DNA from 2 places in the Salinimicrobium tongyeongense genome. Region 2 is predicted to be linked to the other one. Evidence: riboswitches for the same ligand, from Rfam matches in the RefSeq annotation. Region 2 holds a riboswitch; the other holds the start of a gene.
The links. A riboswitch is a leader RNA that binds a small molecule or an ion and turns the genes downstream of it on or off. The one in region 2 is predicted to bind cobalamin.
Positions count from the first base shown of each region.

Region 1: another riboswitch for cobalamin. It lies ahead of JRG66_RS11305 (TonB-dependent receptor plug domain-containing protein); the one in region 2 lies ahead of JRG66_RS13480 (ribonucleotide-diphosphate reductase subunit beta).

Region 1 is NZ_CP069620.1:2,558,931-2,562,343, reverse strand. Features, by position in the region: gene JRG66_RS11305 (TonB-dependent receptor plug domain-containing protein) at 1-1,792, opposite strand, end outside; cobalamin riboswitch at 1,824-2,169, opposite strand; gene JRG66_RS11300 (ABC transporter substrate-binding protein) at 2,228-3,373, shown strand; gene JRG66_RS11295 (iron chelate uptake ABC transporter family permease subunit) at 3,374-3,413, shown strand, end outside.
Region 2 is NZ_CP069620.1:3,031,911-3,035,323, forward strand. Features, by position in the region: gene JRG66_RS13475 (ribonucleoside-diphosphate reductase subunit alpha) at 1-697, opposite strand, end outside; gene JRG66_RS13480 (ribonucleotide-diphosphate reductase subunit beta) at 734-1,708, opposite strand; adenosylcobalamin-variant (AdoCbl-variant) riboswitch at 1,841-1,937, opposite strand; gene JRG66_RS13485 (NAD(P)(+) transhydrogenase (Re/Si-specific) subunit beta) at 2,327-3,413, opposite strand, start outside.

The DNA.
Region 1 (3,413 bases), 470 kb from region 2:
AGCGGTCTTCTACGTTTTGGTATGCTTCATCGAAAAGGTTTCTCACCCGCGCCCCTAACCTGTATGAACCTTCACGGCCGAAAGCATAAGAAGTGGACAAATTTGAAATTGTATAAGCTTTCAGGTTGTATTTTGGATCATTGTCTGAACGTGTGAAAACCTCCCCATTAAAAAGGAACTGGTAATCAAAATTCCACCTGCCATAAGTATAACCCGCAGCGGCCGTTGCTTTGTGGTAAGGAACGTAAATTAACTGCTTACCGGTCTTTTGGTTTTCAGATGCTGTATAGGCATAGATCCCTTTAAGGTTTAACAATCCGCTGCCCACTTTTTTCTCCCATCCTAAAAGTGCTTCCAGGCCATAAGACCGCACCTCATCTTCATTATGAGGCCGCCAGTTTCCACCACTTTCGGGCAGCCACCTTATCATATCCTGAATGTCTATGTAATAAGCGGTAAGGTCAAGGCCTAAATTCTGCCATCTAAAACTGTTGCCAATTTCGGCCTGCAGCGAAGTTTCCGGTCTTAAACTGGTATTTCCTCCCGGGTTCCAGTAAAGGTCATTATAGGTGGGGATTCTAAAATTTTTGGAGGCATTCAGCTTCAGGCTATAAAAAGAAGAAAACCTGTACTTTGCTCCTGCTGAAAATAATAGCGGGCTCTCATAATTATTGGTCAGTTCCTTCCGAAGCCCCGCTTCATAAGAGAATTCTTGTGCTGGCTGATGCTTCAGAAGAAATGCTGCGGAAAAAATATTCCGGCTGTTGTCATCAATACCCGAACCCTCGCCAGCTGTATGGGTATTTGAAAGTACCGAAGCTAGCTGAAGGTTTTTAAAACCAAAATATTCCAGGTCATTTCGGGCAATGAAAGTTTCAGCCTCTCCAAAAGAAAAGCGCTTAGAACTCAGATTCTCATAATACCTGTAGCTTTCATCTAAAAAGGCAATCTTGGTAGTCGATTTAAATTTGGAAACCCCTGTTTCCCACTCCAGCAGGTTCCTGCTGTTCACATCCCGGTATTTTGTAGGTGTCTCAGATGGTCTAATGAGCGAAAAATGCCTGTCTGCATGAGAAAAACTGCTGAAGGCCCGCAGGTAATTTTTAGGGGCGATCTTGTAGGCCAGCCCCACATCAAGGCTGTTATTGTAGAACTGCCCATTCAGGTTCTCCCCTTTTTCGGGGTAATCGTAATCATTGTCTGAGCTGTTCCTTGCTCCCGCTACAGACAAACTCCACACTTCGCCCGAGGCCTCTAAACTGTACCTGGCATCAAGGCTGTTATAGCTGCCATACTGCAAAAAAATCTCATTTTTGAAGCCCTGGTTAAACTTAAGCCTATTGTTGAGGTGAACCGTTCCGCCAATGGCTCCTGTCCCGTAAATAACACTTCCGCCGCCACCGCGCAGGGCCACTTCATCGACCCCTGCCGTATTAATTATATTGAAATCTGTCTGCCCGTTGAACTGCGAATTTATATTGATCCCGTTCCACAAAACTGCAGTTTGTGAAGCCGTGGTTCCGCGGAAAGAGGGCGAAGAGACCATACCCAACCCGTTCTGCTTAAAATAAATGGGCGAATTGAACTGCAGGACCTCGCCTAGGGCAGGACGGCTGAGTTTAGTGACGGAATCATCAATTTTAATAAGGGTTTGGCCGGTTGAAAACTCACGAAGTTTAACATCGCTCAAAAAAACCTCTTCGAGATAGTTGATAGAGTCAAGCTGGGCAAAAGAGGGCGTCCAGTGAAACAGGCTCAAAAATAGTAGGTAGAGAATGCTTTTTTTCATCATCCGCAGGCTTTTTTCCCGAAAGCCAAAGGTTTTTAATTAATGAAAAATGGCAGGTCTCCTGGCTCGCGTCCTTTTTGTGAACCTTCCCATCCCATTAGCTGGCAGGACAGTGGTATGAAGTGTACAAAAGGCATTCCGACGCATCGGAACTAAGCTTACAGTTGCGGGAACAGCTCAGGCTTGTTTGAAGGTAGATTTTAGAAGTATGAAGTTAGAAGTAACTCACACTAATAATCGCTTCGGAATTCGAATCACTGTACTTCGTAAATCTAACTTCGTACTTCTAACTTCAAATTCCCCTGATTCCCTTTTAATCGATGTCTTTTCTTTCTGAAACTTCTTCAGAAAACAATCGAACCAAAATTCAAAGCGAAAATAAACATTTTAGGGCTTTTTACTTCAATAATTTTAAATAATCTTACTTTTGAAGTGCCAATGAAGAACAGCCTCTACATATACAGCCTCCTACTCCTTTTCATCTCCTTTGGATGTAGATCTGACAAACAGGAAAAAGCTCCGCTCTTATCCAAACAGGGGGAAGAGATAGCAGTAAAATACGCCTCGGGCCTGCACATCGTTGATTTTAACGACCATATGATCATTAGCGTGGAGAACCCCTGGCCCAATGCCGACAGAACCTACCGGTACCTGCTGGCAGAAGAAGGGGCCAAGGTACCACAAGACGTAAAATTTGACCAGCGGGTGCAAATTCCCGTTAAAAAAATTGTGGTCACTTCCACGACGCATATCCCGGCGCTCGAGATTTTAAATTCTGAAGAACTGCTGGTGGGCTTTCCCGGTTTGGATTATATTTCTTCCGAAAAAACCCGCAAACGCATTGCAGCTGGCAAAATCAGGGAAATAGGCAAGAATGAAGCCCTCAATACCGAAAGCCTGCTCAACCTCCAGCCCGATGTGGTGATTGGTTTTTCGGTAGATGGCAGCAACAAAAGCCTCGACCTGCTCCAAAAAACCGGAATCCCGGTGGTGTTCAACGCCGACTGGACAGAGAATACCCCTTTGGGAAAAGCCGAATGGATAAAATTCTTTGGCGCCTTCCTGGGAAAAATGGATCAAGCAAATGCCTTTTTTGAAGGGATAGAAAAGGAATACCTCAACGCCAAAGAGCTGGCAAAAAAAGCCGAAAACAAACCCGAGGTGGTTGCCGGTGCCATGTACCAGGACCAGTGGTACCTGCCCGCAGGCAATTCCTGGCAGGCCATTTTCATAAAAGATGCCCATGCCAATTACCTTTTTGACCAGACAGAAGGCACAGGCAGCCTTTCCCTTTCTTTTGAAAACGTACTCACCCAGGCCGCACATGCCGATTTTTGGATGGGCCCCGGCCAGTTCACAGCTTATACCGAAATGCTGCAGGCCTCTCCCCATTATGCAAGGTTTGAGGCTTTTGAGAACAGGGATATCTACACATTTGCCAGCGAAAAAGGGAGTACCGGCGGGGTAATATTTTATGAGCTCGCCCCTTTACGGCCCGATCTGGTCTTGAAAGACATGATTTCTGTCTTTCATCCCCAGCTGCTCCCCAACTACACCACTACTTTTTATAAACCCCTGGAATAGTTGCAAAATACCCGTGCCTATACTATCGTTTTATTTCTCC
Region 2 (3,413 bases):
TTTGCTGGCGGCTTTCCAGGACTTTCGCCCAAATCTCGCGCTTTTCCATGTCGCCGTCAATCATTTCCTGCATCCAGTAATCGGGCACACACACGCCGTTGAACAAATTCTGAATGGGATTCCCAATGTTTTTGATCTCGAGGAATTCTTTAATATCGGGGTGGTCAATATCGAGATAGGCCGCAAAGGCGCCCCGGCGCACGCCACCCTGTGAAATGGTGTCCATCGCGGTATCAAAGAGCTTCATGAAACTGGTGGCCCCGCTGCTTTTCCCATTGTCGGTCACGGCGCTGCCACGGCCTCGCAGTTCCCCGAAATACCCCGAAGTTCCGCCGCCAATCTTGGTTTGCATGATCACCTCGCCAAGCTTATGGGTAATGCCTTCAATATTGTCGGGCACGTATACATTAAAACACGAAATAGGCAGCCCGCGCTCGGTTCCCATATTTGCCCAAATGGGGGAGCTAAGGCTCATCCAGCCGCGCTCTATCATTTCGATAAATGCTTCGGCCAGCTCGGGTTTGTACAATCTCCTGGCAGCAGCATTGGCAATACGTTCAATGGCCGATTTCACGGTTTCACCTTTCAGCAGATAGCCGCGGTTAAGAATTTGCTGGCTCTCGTCGTTTAGCCACCAGAGTCTTTCGTTCCTGGTTTCGTCGCCAATCAAAGGCTGGGCTTGTACATTAGTTGTCATGGTAATTTCAGTTTTAATTCGGGAATTCGGGCTTACTTAAAACAGGTCGGCTGCGGTAATACTTTTATCGTGCTTGGTGTAATCTACCGGCCTTCGGGCAAAGAAATCGTCAAGGCTGTTGGCAAAGACCTCTTCCTCAAACCACAGCATGGGTTGATAATCTACTGCGCTCACGTTGTAGATCTTAGACATCCCAATGCTCTTTAAACTGTCATCTACGCGGAATTTCATAAAATCCATCAGGTTCTTTTTGTCGATATTCTCCAGTTTTCCGTTCTCGAAGATCCAGTCGAGGATCTCAGCTTCAACTTCTATGGATTTTTTCACGCTGTTAGTTAATTTCTGAATCATTTCTTCATCAAAATACTCGGGGTATTCTTCCCTAATCTGGTTGATGATATAGATACCGGCATTGGCGTGAATTTGCTCATCAACCGATGTCCACGCAATAATATTGCTGATGTTCTTCATCACACCTTTAAATCGGTTGAACGAAAGCACGATGGCAAACTGGCTGAAGAGGGAGACATTTTCAATAAGGATAGAAAAGAGGATGAGCGAAGACACGTAATCTTTATGGTCTTTTGCCCGGGTGTGTTCCAGGGCTTCAGATAAATACCTGATTCGGCTTTTAATGGCCGGCACTTCAATGACCTTTGCAAATTCGTTGTTGTAGCCCAAAACCTCAAGAAGCCTTGAATACGCCTGCGAATGCCTGAACTCACATTCGGCAAAGGTACTGCCAAGGCCGTTGAATTCGGGTTTTGGAAGGTGCTTGTAAAGGTCGCCCCAAAAAGATTTTACCGCCACTTCAATTTGCGCAATGGCCAGTAAACTCTTTCTCACCACATCTTTTTCACCGTCTGAAAGATAGGAGTGAAAATCCTGAACATCGGCTGTGAAATCTACTTCAGAATGTACCCAAAACGCCTTGTTTATGGCATCGGTAAAATCCAGGACCCCGGGATATTCAAATGGTTTGTAGTTTATTCTCTTTTCAAAAATGCTCATAACCTATTCATTTTGATTAAACAAAAGCCTAAAAAATAACCAATGGAAGAGAAGACAAGGGCCCCGAAATAAGACAGGCCAATCTGTAGAATTCCATGACAATTACTTTTTATGCGAAAGCAAAGTCATCGATCTGAAAAAGGTACTCTGGCTTGTAACCTAATGATTACTGACAGTTGCGCAACAGCTCATGATTTTCACATGATTCCCCTCCTAGAAAATATCCAGATCAACTATTCAATGTAAAATTAGAAAGAAACAGGCAGCAAACTTTTAGAGCCGCGTTTACTTATCAACACAGTTTTTCACAACGTCAGATTTTAAAAATATAGATACAAAGCTTTGCCGGCAGCGGGTTTGCTGTAAATGAAGTTGTTATGCTTCAGCAAGGGGTGCCAAAAATGGCATTTTTAAAACTGATTTCTGCGGAAGGATTCCGGTGGTTTCAGAAATCCCAAAAATTTCAGCAAAAACTGAAGCAGCATTGTAAAAAAAGAAAATTTTGTACGCCCAGGTGCCATTTTTTACATTTTGCGAAGTAATCAAAGCCTGGAAAAGCATCCTGCCCTTCAGCAGTAATATTTTTACTGAAAAAGGCAGGATTTTTTGGCATTTTTTCTATTCAGAAAAGAGTTTGAGCTGGTCTACCAGGCTGGTGAGGCTGTTTTTTGCGTCTCCAAAGAGGAGGAAGCAGTTTTCCAGCTCAAAAAGGCCATTTTGCACCCCTGCATAACCGGTGTCCATGCTCCTTTTCATCACCACCACTTTTTTGCTGAGGTAAGATTTGATAATAGGCATGCCATACACAGGGCTTTCCTCGTCATTTTCGGCCGCAGGGTTTACCACGTCATTGGCACCAATAATGAGCGTGAGGTCGTAAGATTCCATGTCTTCATTAACCTCGTCCATTTCTTTGAGATGGGCGTAGTCGATGTTGGCTTCGGCAAGCAGCACGTTCATGTGGCCCGGCATTCTCCCGGCCACCGGGTGAATCACAAAATCTACCTGAATTTCCCTGGCTTCGAGCAACTGCTGCAACTGCCCGCACAGGTGTTGCGCCTGCGCCACGGCCAGGCCGTAGCCGGGCACAATGGCGATCTTTTTGTAGCAGGTGAGCTCATAGGCCAGTTCGGGGATCGCAATTTCCTGGATATGCTGTTCCCGTACAGCCCCGGTTGCCGCCGCTTTTTTGAAGTTGCCCGAGAGCACTTTCAGAAAAGACCTGTTCATTGCCCTGCACATTAAGAGCGTGAGCAAAGTGCCCGCTGCGCCCACCAAAATTCCGCCTACAATCATCACGTAGCTGTGGTAAACGAGTCCGGCGAAGGCGGTGGCGATTCCGGTAATGGAATTCAGGAAAGAAATGACCACGGGCATATCGGCACCACCAATGGGCGTAACCAGGAGGAACCCGTAAGCCAAAGCCGAGAACGCAAGAATGTAAACGGCCACTTCCAGGCTTATTATTCCCGGGTTGACAAGCACTAAAACGGGCAGGAGCAAAAGGAGCACTAAAGTGGCCCATTTAAGGACAACCAAGCTGCTGCTGTTCACTTTCAGGTTTTTCCCCGATAATTTAAAATAGGCGGTGATACTTCCGGTCACTGCGGTGCCACCGGTACAAATTCCGGCAAAGAGGCAGAGCTGCACGAGGGCCGGGGCAGGATTTTGTGAGGCTTCCACAATTCCTATTAATAAGGCGCAG